4 regions of the Streptomyces sp. NPDC002787 genome follow, and region 1 is predicted to be linked to each of the others. Evidence: riboswitches for the same ligand, from Rfam matches in the RefSeq annotation. Region 1 holds a riboswitch; each other region holds the start of a gene.
The links. Region 1 has a riboswitch for cyclic di-AMP ahead of ACWD26_RS30370 (M23 family metallopeptidase). Riboswitches for the same ligand answer to the same signal wherever they lie in the genome.
Positions count from the first base shown of each region.

Region 2: linked by a shared signal. The riboswitch ahead of ACWD26_RS09180 (NlpC/P60 family protein) and the one ahead of ACWD26_RS30370 (M23 family metallopeptidase) in region 1 are both predicted to bind cyclic di-AMP.
Region 3: linked by a shared signal. The riboswitch ahead of ACWD26_RS32120 (LysM peptidoglycan-binding domain-containing M23 family metallopeptidase) and the one ahead of ACWD26_RS30370 (M23 family metallopeptidase) in region 1 are both predicted to bind cyclic di-AMP.
Region 4: linked by a shared signal. The riboswitch ahead of ACWD26_RS04190 (M23 family metallopeptidase) and the one ahead of ACWD26_RS30370 (M23 family metallopeptidase) in region 1 are both predicted to bind cyclic di-AMP.

Region 1 covers NZ_JBSFVC010000024.1:48,338-51,994, forward strand. Annotated here, with positions in the region: gene ACWD26_RS30365 (GntR family transcriptional regulator) at 1-674, opposite strand, end outside; gene ACWD26_RS30370 (M23 family metallopeptidase) at 886-1,674, opposite strand; cyclic di-AMP (ydaO/yuaA leader) riboswitch at 1,687-1,861, opposite strand; gene ACWD26_RS30375 (M16 family metallopeptidase) at 2,065-3,453, opposite strand; gene ACWD26_RS30380 (M16 family metallopeptidase) at 3,450-3,657, opposite strand, start outside.
Region 2 covers NZ_JBSFVC010000005.1:255,355-259,011, reverse strand. Annotated here, with positions in the region: gene pcrA (DNA helicase PcrA) at 1-1,589, opposite strand, end outside; cyclic di-AMP (ydaO/yuaA leader) riboswitch at 1,832-2,007, shown strand; gene ACWD26_RS09180 (NlpC/P60 family protein) at 2,017-3,225, shown strand; gene ACWD26_RS09175 (hypothetical protein) at 3,269-3,622, opposite strand.
Region 3 covers NZ_JBSFVC010000026.1:122,566-126,222, forward strand. Annotated here, with positions in the region: gene ACWD26_RS32115 (DUF6250 domain-containing protein) at 81-794, opposite strand; gene ACWD26_RS32120 (LysM peptidoglycan-binding domain-containing M23 family metallopeptidase) at 974-1,972, opposite strand; cyclic di-AMP (ydaO/yuaA leader) riboswitch at 1,977-2,135, opposite strand; gene ACWD26_RS32125 (alpha-galactosidase) at 2,438-3,657, opposite strand, start outside.
Region 4 covers NZ_JBSFVC010000003.1:26,954-30,610, forward strand. Annotated here, with positions in the region: gene ACWD26_RS04185 (aldo/keto reductase) at 1-931, opposite strand, end outside; gene ACWD26_RS04190 (M23 family metallopeptidase) at 1,073-2,134, opposite strand; cyclic di-AMP (ydaO/yuaA leader) riboswitch at 2,146-2,303, opposite strand; gene ACWD26_RS04195 (PP2C family protein-serine/threonine phosphatase) at 2,573-3,657, opposite strand, start outside.

The DNA of each region.
Region 1 (3,657 bases):
GGGTGTTGCGAAGTCCTCACACGATCCGGCCGCTCCGCCCCGCCGGCGGCGGGAAAGCGGAGCCGGTGCGCGGCGGTCGCGCGCTCGGTGTGCAGGGAGGTGATCGTTCGCGCCCGCTCGCTGTCGCCACGCGCGACGGCGTCCACGATGCCGCCGTGCTCCGCCCAGGACTCCACGGGGTCGGCCGACGCCTCGACCGCGTACATCCAGGCGATCTTGTGCCGCAGCTGGGCGAGTGTCGAGGTCAGCGCGGGGCTGCCGGACGCCTGTGCGAGCGTCTCGTGGAACCAGCCGCCCAGGGAGCGCAGATCCTCGCTGTTGCCCCGCCTGGCCCGCTCCTGGCCCAGCCTGACCAGGCCGCGCAGCACCTTGAGGTGTGCCTCCGTACGGCGCTGGGCGGCGCGGGCGGCGCCCAGCGGCTCCAGCAGCATGCGCATCTCCAGCAGGTCGGCGGCCTCCTGCTCGGTCGGCTCGGCGACGCACGCGCCCGCGTGCCGACGGGTCACCACGAACCCTTCCGCCTCCAGCGTGCGCAGCGCCTCACGCACGGGGACCCGGCTGACGCCGTACCGGCGCGCGAGCAGTTCCTCGGTGAGGCGGCTGCCGCGCTCGTAGACACCCGCGACGATGTCGTCGCGGATAGCCGTGCATACCGAGTGCGCCGGAATACGCATGACCGACCTCCGCCTTAATCCCCGTGAAACGTCGATGATTGACGTGTGTTCCAGTGACTCTATTGCAGCGAGCCGGAATTTCCGATGGCGGACCGGAATCCATGGATATTTTTTGGACAGGAGGTGTGTCACAACGGACAAGGAGTACGTCACAACGCGGAAAGCCCCGGCTCGGTGAGCCAGGGCCTTCCGGGAAGAGCTGAGCGAGGCGTCAGATGTTCACGCCGTGCGAGCGCAGGTACGCGGCGGGGTCGATGTCCGAGCCGTACTCGGCGGTCGTCCGGGCCTCGAAGTGCAGATGCGCGCCGGTGACGTTGCCGGTCGCCCCGGAGAGGCCTATCTGCTGGCCGGGGGTGACCGTCTGGCCGACGGAGACGCCGATGGACGACAGGTGGCCGTACTGCGTGTACGTGCCGTCGTTCATCTTGATGACGATGTTGTTGCCGTACGCGCCACCCCAGCCCGCCTCGACGACAGTGCCGGAGCCGACCGCGAGGACGGCGGTGCCGGAGGCCGCGTGGAAGTCGACGCCGGTGTGGCTGCCGGAGGACCAGACGGCGCCGCCGGCCTTGTAGCCGGTGGAGATGTACGAGCCGCTGATGGGCGCGACATAGGAGTTGAGGCGCTCGCGCTCGGCCGCACGGGCGGCGCGGGCCTTGATCTCCTCGCGCTCCTTGGCGGCGGCACGTTCCTGCTCGGCCTTCTCGGCGGCTGCCTTGCGGGCCTCCTCCTGCGCCTTCTTCTTGATCTCGGCGACCTCGGCGGCCTGCTGCTGGGCGGCGGCCTGGGCGTCGACCTGGTCGGCGACCGTGTCGCCGAGGGTGATGATCTGGTTGAGACCGGTCTGCTCGACGGCGGGCTCCTCCGCGGCGAGCGCGGGGGCTGCCAGGGTGCCGATGACACCGGTGGTGGTGAGAGCGGCGACGCCCACGTTCCTCGTGGTCGCGCGCTTCACACGGCCGGGACGGCGGTGCTTCCCGGGGGCGCGGGTGAACGCCATGAAGTGGCTGGTCCTTTCCTTCCCTCTCGCCTACCGGGTTAGCTGACGGGTTCGGAGCAGGAAGGTCTCCTACGGCTGCCCCCCGTTTCGCGTCGCTTCGCGAAGGGCACCCGATTCACCCCAGGGACTGCGGTGGGTCCCCGGCTCCCCTGGCTCGCGCCATGCGGGGACTCGGCGATGACTGTCCGGTGCCGCGGCTGCGGCGGACTGCTGACGAACAGCCGGACCGACGCTAAGGGCGCCGTCTTCGAAATAACAAACGGATCACGGGTTTTGAGGCGTACGCCACAGGGCAGACGTGCAACCTCCCCCATCAATAGGGACAAACGAGGGCCCTGGCGACTCTTCAGTCACCAGGGCCCCGGAGACGCGCGTCGTTCTGCCCGGTTTCTACTCGGCCGGTACGACGGTGACTTGGCCGATGCCGAGGGCCCTGACCGGCTCCTCGATCTGCGCGGCGTCGCCGACGAGGACGGTCACCAGACGGTCCACCGGGAAGGCGCTCACGGCGGCGGCCGTGGCCTCCACCGTGCCCGTGGCGGCGAGTTGGCGGTAGAGCGTCGACTGGTAGTCGTCCGGCAGGTACTGCTCGACCTGGTCGGCCAGCGTGCTCGCCACGGCGGCGGCCGTCTCGAACTTGAGGGGGGCGACCCCGACGAGGTTCTGCACGGCGACGTCGCGCTCGGCGTCGGTCAGACCCTCGGCGGCGAGGGTGCGCAGCACCGTCCACAGGTCGTCGAGCGCCGGTCCGGTGTTGGGTGTGTCCACGGAGCCGCTGATGGCGAGCATCGCGGTGCCCGAGCCGTCGGGTGCGGAGCGCAGCACCTGGCCGAACGCGCGCACGCCGTAGGTGTAGCCCTTCTCCTCGCGCAGGACGCGGTCCAGACGGGAGGTGAGGGTGCCGCCGAGGCAGTACGTGCCGAGCACCTGGGCCGGCCACACGCGGTCGTGCCGGTCGGCGCCCACCCGGCCGATGAGCAGTTGGGTCTGGACGGAGCCGGGGCGGTCCACGATGATCACCCGCCCGGTGTCGTCGGCGGTCACGGACGGCACCGGTCGCGGCTTGGCCGGGGAGCCGGTCCAGGCGCCCAGGGTCTCGCCGAGCACCGTGTCGAGGTCGACGCCGGTGAGGTCGCCGACGACCACGGCGGTGGCCGTCGCGGGGCGTACGTGCTTCTCGTAGAAGGCGCGTACGGCCGCGGAGTCGATGCCCTCGACGGTCTCCTCGGTGCCCTGGCGGGGGCGCGACATGCGCGAGTCGGCCGGGAACAGCTGCTTGGAGAGCTCCTTCGCGGCCCGGCGGCCCGGGTTGGCGGTCTCGTGGGGGATCTCGTCGAGCCGGTTGGCCACCAGCCGCTCGATCTCGCTGTCCTCGAACGCGGGGGCCCTGAGGGCGTCGGCGAGCAGGCCGAGCGCCTTCGCCAGCCGCGACACGGGCACTTCGAGGGAGAGCCGAACGCCGGGGTGGTCGGCGTGCGAGTCGAGGGTGGCGCCGCAGCGCTCCAGCTCGGCGGCGAACTCCTCGGCCGTGTGCTTGTCGGTGCCCTCGGAGAACGCCCTGGTCATGATGGTGGCCACACCGTCGAGACCGGCGGGCTCGGCGTCCAGGGGCGCGTCGAGGAGGACCTCGACGGCGACGACCTGCTGGCCGGGACGGTGGCAGCGCAGGACGGTCAGACCGTTGTCGAGGGTGGAGCGCTCGGGCGCCGGGAACGCCCAGGGCCTGGCCTCGCCGGCCTGGGGCTGCGGGTGGAAGTCCATGGTCGCGAGCTCGGTCACTTCGCCGACTCCTCGGTCTCGTCGGTGGTTTCGGCGGCCTGCGCCGCGGCTTCCTCTGTGTCGTCCTCCTCGCCGTCGACGGGCTCGTAGACGAGCACCGCGCGGTTGTCGGGCCTCAGACGCGCCTTGGCGATCTCCTGGACCTCCTCGGCGGTCACGTCGAGGACGCGGTCGACGGCGGTGAGGGCGAGCTTCGGGTCGCCG
Region 2 (3,657 bases), on a different contig from region 1:
ATGCCGTACGCCTCGTCGACGCGCTTCAGGGCCTGTGGGAAGCTGATCTTCTCGCGCTGCGAGAGCGCGTCGATCATGGCCTCGGCGCGGTCGCCGATGCCGCGCTTCGGCACGTTCAGGATGCGGCGCAGCGGGACCGAGTCCTCCGGGTTGGCGAGAACACGCAGATACGCGAGGACGTCACGGACCTCCTTGCGCTCGTAGAAGCGGACCCCGCCGACGACCTTGTAGGGCAGGCCGACACGGATGAAGACTTCTTCGAAGACACGGGACTGGGCGTTCGTACGGTAGAAGACGGCGACGTCTCCGGCCTTCGCCTCGCCCGCGTCCGTCAGTCGGTCTATCTCGTCGGCGACGAACTGGGCCTCGTCGTGCTCGGTGTCGGCGACGTAACCGGTGATCTGGGCGCCCGCGCCCGCGTTGGTCCACAGGTTCTTGGGGCGGCGGGACTCGTTGCGCTCGATGACGGCGTTGGCCGCGCTCAGGATGGTCTGGGTGGAGCGGTAGTTCTGCTCCAGCAGGATCGTCGTCGCGTCCGGGTAGTCCTCCTCGAACTGGAGGATGTTGCGGATGGTCGCGCCGCGGAAGGCGTAGATCGACTGGTCGGCGTCACCCACGACGCACAGCTCGGCCGGCGGCACGTCCCATTCGTTGGGCGGTACGTCCACAGGGTGCTCGGAGGTACCGACCAGCTCTTTGACCAGCGCGTACTGCGCGTGGTTGGTGTCCTGGTACTCGTCGACGAGGACGTGGCGGAAGCGGCGGCGGTAGTGCTCGGCGACATCAGGGAAGGCGCGAAGCAGATTGACCGTCGTCATGATCAGGTCGTCGAAGTCGAGCGCGTTCGCCTCGCGGAGGCGGGACTGGTAGAGCGCGTAGGCCTGGGCGAGGGTCTTCTCGAAGCCGTCGGAGGCCTGGGCGGCGAAGTCCTCCTCGTCGATCAGCTCGTTCTTCAGGTTCGAGATCTTGGCGCTGAAGGACTTGGGCGGGAAGCGCTTCGGATCGAGGTCCAGATCACGGCATACGAGCGCCATCAGCCGCTTGCTGTCGGCGGCGTCGTAGATCGAGAAGGAGGACGTGAAGCCGAGCTTCTTCGACTCCCGCCGGAGGATCCGTACGCACGCGCTGTGGAAGGTCATCACCCACATCGCGTGGGCGCGCGGTCCGACGAGCTGCTCGACGCGCTCCTTCATCTCGCCCGCGGCCTTGTTGGTGAAGGTGATCGCGAGGATCTGCCCCGGGTGGACATGCCGCTCGCCGAGCAGATGGGCGATGCGGTGGGTGAGCACACGGGTCTTGCCGGAGCCGGCGCCGGCCACGATGAGCAGGGGGGAGCCGGCGTGCACCACCGCCGCACGCTGGTTCTCGTTCAGCCCGTCGAGGAGCGCCGCCGCGTCGAGGGCGGGGCGGGGGGCGCCGTCGCGGTAGTACGCGTCCCGGTCCGGTGGCACGTCGAACTTCCCGCCGAACAGATCGTCCGGAACCGACTCCGTTCCGTGATCGTCCTCGGGCGGCGGCGGGGGCTCCTCCTCATGGCCGCGGGGGGCCTGGAGGTCCGCCAGGAAGCTGTCGTCAAAGAGGCTGCTCATCGCTCTCCGAGTCTAGGCGCCCCCACTGACAGCGCGGGGCCGCCCCGGGAAGTCCGCACCCGCCCACCCACCGTACCCAACCCGCGACGGTGAGCGATCGAGCGTATCGCCTGTCGCGCCGAAGAGGCTAAGGTCACGAAAACGTATCGGGCATATCGAACATCAACCTTCACACGGGCCACACGAGTTGGCTAGCTTTTTCTTCTGGGCCGTACGACCCAACCGGCGAACGTCGCCGGGCCGCACGACCTCCGCCGAGTCCGGTACGCCTTTTCGTCGGCAGCCGGAGCCGGGGACCCACCGATCCTCTGGGGTGAATCGACCCGACCGCCGCTCGCGGTGAGGGGCGTAGGGCAAACCTTCCGAAGCTTGCGCCCGAACCCGACAGCTAACTCGGTAGGCGGACAACGGAAGGAGACGCCGAACCATGGCGCCGCACCGCAAGCCGCGTCCGACCGGCCGGACGCGCGCGGGCATACGCACCCCCGCTCTCGCCACCGCCGCCCTCACCTCCGTGGCGCTGCTCTCCCAGACGGCCACCGCCGCGCCCTCGACCGAGGACAAGCCGAGCCTGGAGGAGGTCGAGAAGAAGGTCGACGACCTCTACCGCCAGGCCGGGTCGGCGACCGAGAACTACAACGCGGCCAAGGAGAAGACGACCAAGCAGAAGAACAAGGTCGACACCCTCCTCGACGACGTCGCCAAGCGCACGGAGAAGCTCAACGAGGCGCGGGAGGAGCTGGGTTCGTTCGCGGCCGCCCAGTACCGCACGGGCGCGGCCACCCCCGACCAGGCCTCGCTGCTGGTGGCGGACGACCCGCAGGCCTACTTCGACCAGAACCAGCTGATGGACCGGCTGACGGACCGCCAGAAGGGCGCCGTCGACGGGTACATCACGCAGCAGGCCGAGGTGACGGAGCAGCGCCAGGAGGCGAGCGACAGCCTCGAACAGCTCACCGAGTCACAGAACACCCTCAAGGCCCGCAAGGCCAAGGTCCAGGCGAAGCTCGCCGAGGCCCGCGAACTGCTCTCCACCCTCACCGCCGAGGAGCGGACCCGGCTCGCCGCGATCGAACAGCGCGAGCGGGAGGAGGCCGAGCGCAAGGCGGAGGAGCTCGCGCGGCAGCAGGCGGCCGCCCAGGCGCCTGCGCAGGCGACGCCCCAGGAGACCCAGGAGAGCCAAGGGAGGCAGGAAGCCCAGGGAGGCACGGGGACGGTCCAGGAGGACACGTCCACCGGCTCCGAGACCGCGGCCCCGGCCGAGGACGCCACCTACGCCTCGAAGGCCGCCAAGGCCCTCGCCTTCGCCCGCGCGCAGATCGGCAAGCCGTACGTCTGGGGCGCCACCGGCCCCGGCTCCTACGACTGCTCCGGCCTCACCCAGGCAGTCTGGAAGGCCGCCGGCGTCGACCTCCCCCGCACCACCTACGACCAGGTCACCGCCGGCACGACCGTCTCCCTCACCAACGCCAGGCCCGGCGACCTGATCTTCTTCTACGACAACATCGGCCACGTCGGCCTCTACATCGGCAACGGCATGATGATCCACGCCCCGAAGCCGGGGGCGTACGTCCGCGAGGAGTCGGTCTTCTACGACGGGGAGTCGTCGATCCACAGCGTGGTGCGGCCGGCATGACGGCAGGGTTCAGGGGGCGCGAGGGCTCGGGCCCGGTGAGCCGTCAGGTCCAGAGCACCGCGATGAAGATGTTCACGGTCGTCAGCGCGCCCACCAGCCCGAACAGCGGCTTCTCCACCGTCTCCTCGTCCCGTTTCACGTAGACCAGCCCCAGGATCACGATCAGCAGGGCCAGCTTGATGCCGATCTTGATGTTGTTGACGGGCTGGTCGTCGGCCTGGTTGAGGCCGACGAGGAGCGCGCCGGTGACGAGCATGGTCAGGGCGCCGTGGAGCATCGCGGGGACGAAGCGGGCGGTGTCCTGGCCCATGGCCTTCATCTGGGTGAGGAAGCCGCCCAGGAGGGAGGCGATGCCGATGATGTGCAGGGCGACGAGGATGTGGATGAGTACGTCCATGCGCGGAGCCTATTGAGGGGGCTGTGCTCCGTCGG
Region 3 (3,657 bases), on a different contig from region 1:
CGACCGTAATAAAGGCTTGACGCCCGGTGAGATAGACCACGCGTCAAGCCTTGGTCAACTCCGGAATACAGACGCGCTCATCACCGGCCGACCAGCCCCCACACGCGGAAGTCCTCGATCCGGAAGTGACTCCACGTCGTCCGGAACGCGAAGTGCCCACCCGTGTACGGCTCCGGGTCCACGTAGTCGAACACAAGCCGTCCGTTGTTCCACCAGCGCACGGTGGGGCCGTCCGAAACGATCCGTACGCGGTTCGGCTCGTTCGCGACGAGCAACGGCTCGGTGTAGTCGAAGACCAACGGCCGCACACCCGCCTCACCGACGTACCGACGCAGCCGCGTCGTGGTGTTGTAGTTGGCCCCGTAGCCGGAGTAATAGGTCTTCAGGTAGTCGTACTCGGCGAGCGCACCACCTCGCGGGGTGGCGAAGACATCGTCCGGTGAACGCACGTCGACGGCGTTCCAGAAGTTATTGAGGTCGGAGACACGGTCATTGACGCCTCCCTCGGACACGGGCGTGGCCGTGTACTCGATGACGTACGGCCCTTCCAGCCTCCGCTTGAACCACACGGTCGCCCCGGCCGGCACATCGACGTCCAGCACCCCGCCCGAGGCCGTGACCGAGCCACCCCTCTCCAACTCCACGGCCCACCGACCGAGTCCGTGCCGAAATCCGTCCCCGGCGATCAGCCGCCCCCGCCGCCGACGCGACGTCGCACTCGCGACCGCGGCCGGAGCAAGCGCCGCGACAGCGGCACCGGCAGCGAGGACCCCAAAGGCTCTGCGGGTGGCCATGACACTCCTTGTGTAGGTGACCCAGAAGACAGAAAGCGCTTACAGGATCACTCTCTCCCCACGGTCACACCACTGTCGAGACCCCCTCGACCAAGCCACGGCACGCCGAAGGCCGGACCCCCGGGATCAAGGGGGTCCGGCCTGTCACAACCGGCGGGGTGCGAACGAACGCGTCAGCCTCAGACGCCGACGCCCTTCGACCGCAGGTACGCCACCGGGTCGATGTCCGAGCCGTAGTTCGGGGTGGTGCGGATCTCGAAGTGGAGGTGCGGTCCGGTGACATTGCCGGTCGCCCCGGAGAGGCCGATCTGCTGACCGCCGGTCACGGACTGGCCCGCGGAGACGGAGATCGACGACAGGTGGGCGTACTGGGCGTAGTAGCCGTCGGCGAGCTTGATGACGACCTGGTTGCCGTACGCGCCGCCCCAGCCGGCGGAGACGACGGTGCCCGCGCCCACGGCCTTGAGGCTGGTCCCGGTCGGCGCCACGAAGTCGACGCCGGTGTGGTAGCCGCTGGACCACATGCTGCCGGCGGTCTTGTACGCGGTGCCGATGCTGGCGCCCTGGAGGGGCATGCTGAAGCCGGAGCCGTTGGACGACGAGGACTGCCCGCTCGACGTGGAGGTCGACGCCTGGGTGTCCTTCGACTCCTGCGTCGAGGAGCCGGAGGACTTCGACGACTGGGTGGACTTCGACGACTGCGACGGCTGGGTCTTCGCCGACGACTGCGGCGTCCCGCTCGACGGGGCCCGCTCACCGATCGTGAGCTTCAGTCCCGGGTGGATGAGCGACGGGTCGGAGCCGATCGCCTCGCGGTTGTCCGAGTAGAGCTGCTTCCAGCCGCCCTCGACGTCCTGCTCGTCCGCGATCTTCGAGAGGTAGTCGCCGACCTTCACCGAATAGGTCTTGGTCGCCGCCTTCTTGGTGGCGGTCTTCTCCGCCTGCGCGGCCTTCTCAGCCTGCTCGATCCGTGCGCCCGCCTCGGCCGCGGCCTTCTCGGCGGTGATCGTGGCCGTCTTCTCGGAAACGCCGGAGACGGCGGCCGTCGGGGTGGCGGCGTGGGCGCCTGCGGCGCCGATCAGCGGCAGCGCGAGCGCCGCGCCACCGGTGCCGGCGGCGGCGATCGAGCGGGTGAAGCGCTGGGACTTCGGACGGCGGTGCTTACCCTTCGCGGGCATGGCGAATTCCTCTCCGTCGCCTGCGAGGTGAGCTGTCGGGTGCGGACTGGAGATGTCCGGCCGTGCTTGCGCACGGCTTTACCCCTAGCCGTTCCGGAGACCGGAACAGGCGGTACTACCTGTGGGTCCCCCGCTCCTGCCGTGGATCGGGTCGGTACTCGGCTCCGGTCGGCGGCAGGATTGGGCGTCCGTCCGGATTGACGCCGAACGTAAGCGACTTGTGCCCACAGAGACAACCATTGGGACTTCCTGTGCGTCTTCCTCCCTGATCCTTACATCAATTCATGATTACGCTCCGTAAAAGACCGACCTTAATCGTTTTCCAACCGCCCTGGAAACAGTCCGGAATTACATGGACATGACGGCGACAGACGGTCACGAATATGACGCTGCTCACGCACCTACGACCCAGTAGCCTTTATTCCAGGGCGTGTTGGAATTACCGCTCCATTTCGGACAGTTCACTCATGTGCGACGGAGGCGGATAACTGCCGCATCGAAGTCGCCGCGCAGTCCGGTCCGCAATCCGTGATGCGACAGCACGGCACCCCGATACACCTCACCCGTTTCGCGGCACTCATACGTTCCTGCCGGGTCGAGGCCGCGCAGCCGGAGCGGGGCGAGCGGTTCGCCGTAGTGCTGCGCCTGGAGCCAGGCCAGCACGACGACCTCGTCACCGTGCACGTACTGCACGGCGCTCAGCCCGCCCGTTGGCGGCCGCAGCCGGTAGAGGTCGCCTCGCTGCACGACCGGCCGGATCTCCTTGTACAGCTCGACCCAGTCCCGCGCCTCGGCCAGCTCCTCCTCGGTCCACTCGGTCAGGTCCCCGCCGACACCGAGCACACCCGCCATGGCACTGACGAAGCGGAACCGCAGCGAGCTGACCCGGCCGTTGAGCTGGTTGTTCGGGCTGTCGGTGACCCACGCGGCCATGATCCGGGCCGGGTGGATCTGACTGAAGCCGTGCTGGATGGCGAGCCGGTCGAGCGGGTCGGTGTTGTCGGAGGTCCACACCTGGTCCGTCCGGGCCATGACCCCGAGGTCGATACGGCCGCCGCCGCCCGAGCACGACTCGAACGCCACCCCCGGATGCGCGGCCCGCAGCCGGTCCAGCAGGGCGTAGAAGGCCCGCACATGCTCGACCCACAGCTTCTGCGGGTACGACTCCCCGGGCCAGCCGGCGTCCGTGAAGCAGCGGTTGAAGTCCCACTTCACGTAGTCGATCGGCGCACTGGAGAGAAGCGCGTCCAGCCGCTCCCAGAGGTATTCCTGGACGTCCTCGCGCGCCAGATTGAGCACGAGCTGATTGCGCAGTTCCGTCCGCTTTCGACCCGGTTGGAACTGCGCCCATTCCGGGTGCGCCCGGTACAGCTCACTGTCCGGATTGACCATTTCCGGCTCGACCCAGATGCCGAACTGCATCCCGAGTGCGTGCACAGAGTCGGCGAGCGGCTTCAGCCCCTTCGGGAAGCGATCCGGATTGGGCGTCCAGTCGCCGAGCCCGGCCCGGTCGCTCGTACGCGCCCCGAACCAGCCGTCGTCCACCACGAACAGCTCGACCCCCATGGCCGCCGCCCGCCGCGCGAGGGCCCCCTGCTGTTCCTCGGAGATGTCGAACTCGGTGGCCTCCCAGGAGTTGAAGAGCACCGGCCGGTCCTGGTCCGCTTCCGGGATGACGTACGTCC
Region 4 (3,657 bases), on a different contig from region 1:
TCGTCAAGCGGTTCACTTCGTCGGGGGTGAGGGTGAGGTCGGCGGAGGCGAGCAAGGGCGGGAGTTGGTCGACGGTGCGCGCCGAGGCGATGGGGGCGGTGACGGTCGGCTGGGCGGTGAGCCAGGCGAGGGCGACCGTGGCGTGGGCGACGCCGCGGGCCTCGGCTATCTCGTCGAGCGCGGCGAGGACCCGGATACCGGCCGGGGTTTCGAGGTAGGCGCCGGCGCCGGCTGCCCGGGGGCTGTCGATCGTCGTGCCGGGGCGGTACTTGCCCGTGAGGAAGCCCTTGGCGAGGGCGAAGTACGGGACGGCGGAGAGGCCGTGGTCGGCGGCGAGGCTCTGGAGGGAGCCCTCGTAGGTGTCCCGCGAGACCAGGTTGTAGTGGGGCTGGAGTGCCACATAGCGGGCCAGGCCCTCGGCTTCCGAGAAGTCCAGTGAGGCCCGCAGACGCTCGGGGGTGATGTTGGACGCGGCGATCGCGCGGACCTTGCCGGCCTTCACCAGGTCGTCGAGGGCGGTGATGATCTCCTCGACGGGGACCTCGGGCTGGTCGAAGTGCGTGTAGTAGAGGTCGATGTAGTCGGTGCCGAGGCGGGTGAGGGACGCGTCGGCCGCCGCCTTGATGTTGGCCGCCGTCAGGCCCCGGTACTCGGGGTGCTGGCTCACCTTGGTCGCGATGACCACGTCGGAGCGGTTGCCCCGGGAGCCGACCCACTTGCCGATGATCGTCTCTGACTCGCCGCCCTTGTTGCCCTCGACCCACGCCGAGTAGGAGTCGGCGGTGTCGAGGAAGTTGCCACCGCCGGCCGCGTAGGCGTCGAGGACGGCGAAGGACTGTGCCTCGTCTGCGGTCCAGCCGAAGACGTTGCCGCCGAGGGAGAGCGGGAAGACCTCGATGTCGGACGTGCCCAGCTTGCGAAGAGAAGTCATGTTCAGGGTCAACGGGTGGAACGGACGTCCGCATTCCGCCTCAGCGTGAATGATGCGTGAAGCGTCCGGGCATGACGAACGCCGCGCACCCCTCATCGGGTTACGCGGCGCACGGCTGGGTCTGCGAGTCCTACCTGGCCCTTACGGGTTCAGACCCTTGCTGCGCAGCCACGCCGCCGGGTCGATGCCGCTGGAGGAGCCGCCGGGGTGGACCTCCATGTGGAGGTGGGCGCCCGTGACGTTGCCGGTGGCGCCGACGCGGCCGATCACATCGCCGGTGGCGACCTTCTGGCCGACGCTGACGCCGATGGAGGACTGGTGGGCGTACCAGATCTCGGTGCCGTCATCGAGGGTGAGGACGGTCTTGTAGCCGTAGGAGCCCTCGTAGCCGGCCTGCGTGATCGTGCCGCTGTGGACGGCCTTGATGAGCGTGCCGGTGGGGGCGGCGAAGTCGAGGCCGGTGTGGTAGCCGGAGGACCAGTAGGGGCCGGCCTGACCGAAGGAGGAGGTGAGGGTGTACGAGGAGGTGGGAAGCGCGAACTGCTTGGCCAGGGCGGCGAGGCGCTCGGCCTCCTTCTTCGCCGCGGCCTCCTCCTCCGCCTTCTTCTTGGCGGCGGCTTCCTTCGCCTCGGCTTCCTTCTTCTCCTTGGCGGCCTGCTCGGCGGCCTTCTCCGCGGCGGCGGTCTGGGCGGCCTCGGCGGCGGCCTTGTCGAACGCGTCCTGCTGGGACTCGGCCTGCGCCATGATGCGGGCGCGGAGCGCCTCACCGGCGTCGGCGGCGCCCTGCTCGGTGTCGGCGGCGATCAGGCCGGCGCTGCTGAGCGGGCTGGTGGAGGCCTGCGGCTCCGGCTCCTCGGCGTCGTCCTCGAAGACCGAGCCGACGTTCGGCATGTCGGGCATCGATATGGACACCGGGGCCTTGCCGGACTGCGCGCTGGCCATGCCGGCGCCACTGACGGCGGCTATGACACCGACGCCGAGCACCGTGGAGCTGCGGGCGAGACCGCCACGGGCGAGTACGCCGCTCTTCTTGGCGACGCGGTGCCGACCGCGAGCGGGGCGAAGGGAGTCCTCGGTGGGGTTCCACTCCTGCCAGGGGCCCTCGTTGTCGCTGTTGTAGCTGCCGTAGCCGAACGTCTGGCTCTCGCCGTCGCGTTGGCTAGGTACGAACGGGGCTTCGGTCGCGGACCGGTTCGACGCCACGTGGGCGTACTCCTTTCCTTCCTTCTCGCCTACCGGGTTAGCTGACGGGTTCGGAGCAGGAAGGTCTCCTACGCGCGTAAACCTGACGTGCTGCCACGACGGTTTGCGCGCGATTCACCCCAGGGTGGTGGTTCCCCGGTTCCCTTGCGGGATTCGGCGCGTGAGCACGGAGCCGTCTCTTGTGACGGCTGGGACGACCGCGCTGCGTTATCGAACGTTAATAGACGCGGGCGCTCCATTCCAAGCTGTTCTGAATGATCGTTCCGGCTTTCGCCTCGGACTTTACGGGTCATGAAGGGCGGAAAACGGGCGAGTTGACCTTGCCTCAGGAGTAACAGTTGTTCTGACGGTAAGTCAGTTTCTATACGGAGGAAGTTCGAACGGACACGCTCCGTGATCCCACGCCGAGAGATGTGAGAGAGAGGTGCGGGAGGGGTGTCAGGGGCGGCGGATCGCGAGGAGTGCCATGTCGTCCGTCGTGCGGTCGCCCGTGTGGCGGCGCACCTCGTCCGCGAGGGTTGTCAACAGGGCGCGCGGGCCGGGGAACGTACGGCCGGACAGTCGCTCGGCCGGGTCGTAGAAGACACCGTGGCTGTCGCGGGCCTCGGAGAGGCCGTCGGTGTAGAAGAGCAGCGTGGCGCCGGGCGGGAACCCCGTCTCCTCGGCGCGGTCCGGCCAGGTGCCCAGGTCGTCCATGCCGAGCGGAAGCGCGGGCTGCGGGGCGTCCAGGGTGCGCAGGGTGCCGTCGGCGTACAGCAGCAGGGGTGAGGGGTGGCCGCGGTTGACGATCCGTGCGCGGCCGGCGTCGTGCGGGAACTCCGCCAGTACGGCCGTGACGAACCCCTCGTACTCCACGGTCCCGTCCCGTCGGGCGGCCTCGCGCCGTGCCGCCTCCCGGGCCAGCGCCCGCTCCAGCCGCTGGGCGACCGCTTCGAGCGTCGACTCCTGCTCGGCCGCCTCCCGGAACGCGCCGATCAGCACCGCCACCGCCGAGACCGCCCCCAGCCCCTTGCCGCGCACATCGCCCACGATCAGCCGTACGCCGTGGGGGGAGTCCTGCACCGCGTACAGATCGCCCCCGATCGACGCCCCGGCCTGCGCGGCCTCGTACCGCGCGGCGATCTCCAGCCCGCCGATCCGCTCCTGCGGCACCGGCAGTACGGCCCGCTGCGCAGCCTCGGCGATCTCGCGGGCGGTGGCGAGCCGGGCGTCGCTGCGGCGGACGAGACGGTTGATGAGCACGGCCAGTACGGCGACGGTGGCGACCGTCGCGATCTCGGTGATCGCGTCCACATGGCCCGTGTCGCCGTAGTGGACCCGTACGGCGGTGATGCCGGCGACCGAGGCGGCGCCGGTGATCAGCGTGCCGTGGAGCGAGAAGAGCGGCGCCGCCACGAGGGGCGCGGCGGTGAAGAAGGGGACCGCCGTGAACTCGCGCGGGGTGAAGTGGTCATAGAAGAGGCCGATGGCGATCAGCAGGACGGGCAGGCCGCAGGCGAGCGCGCGGGCGTACGAGAACCGCC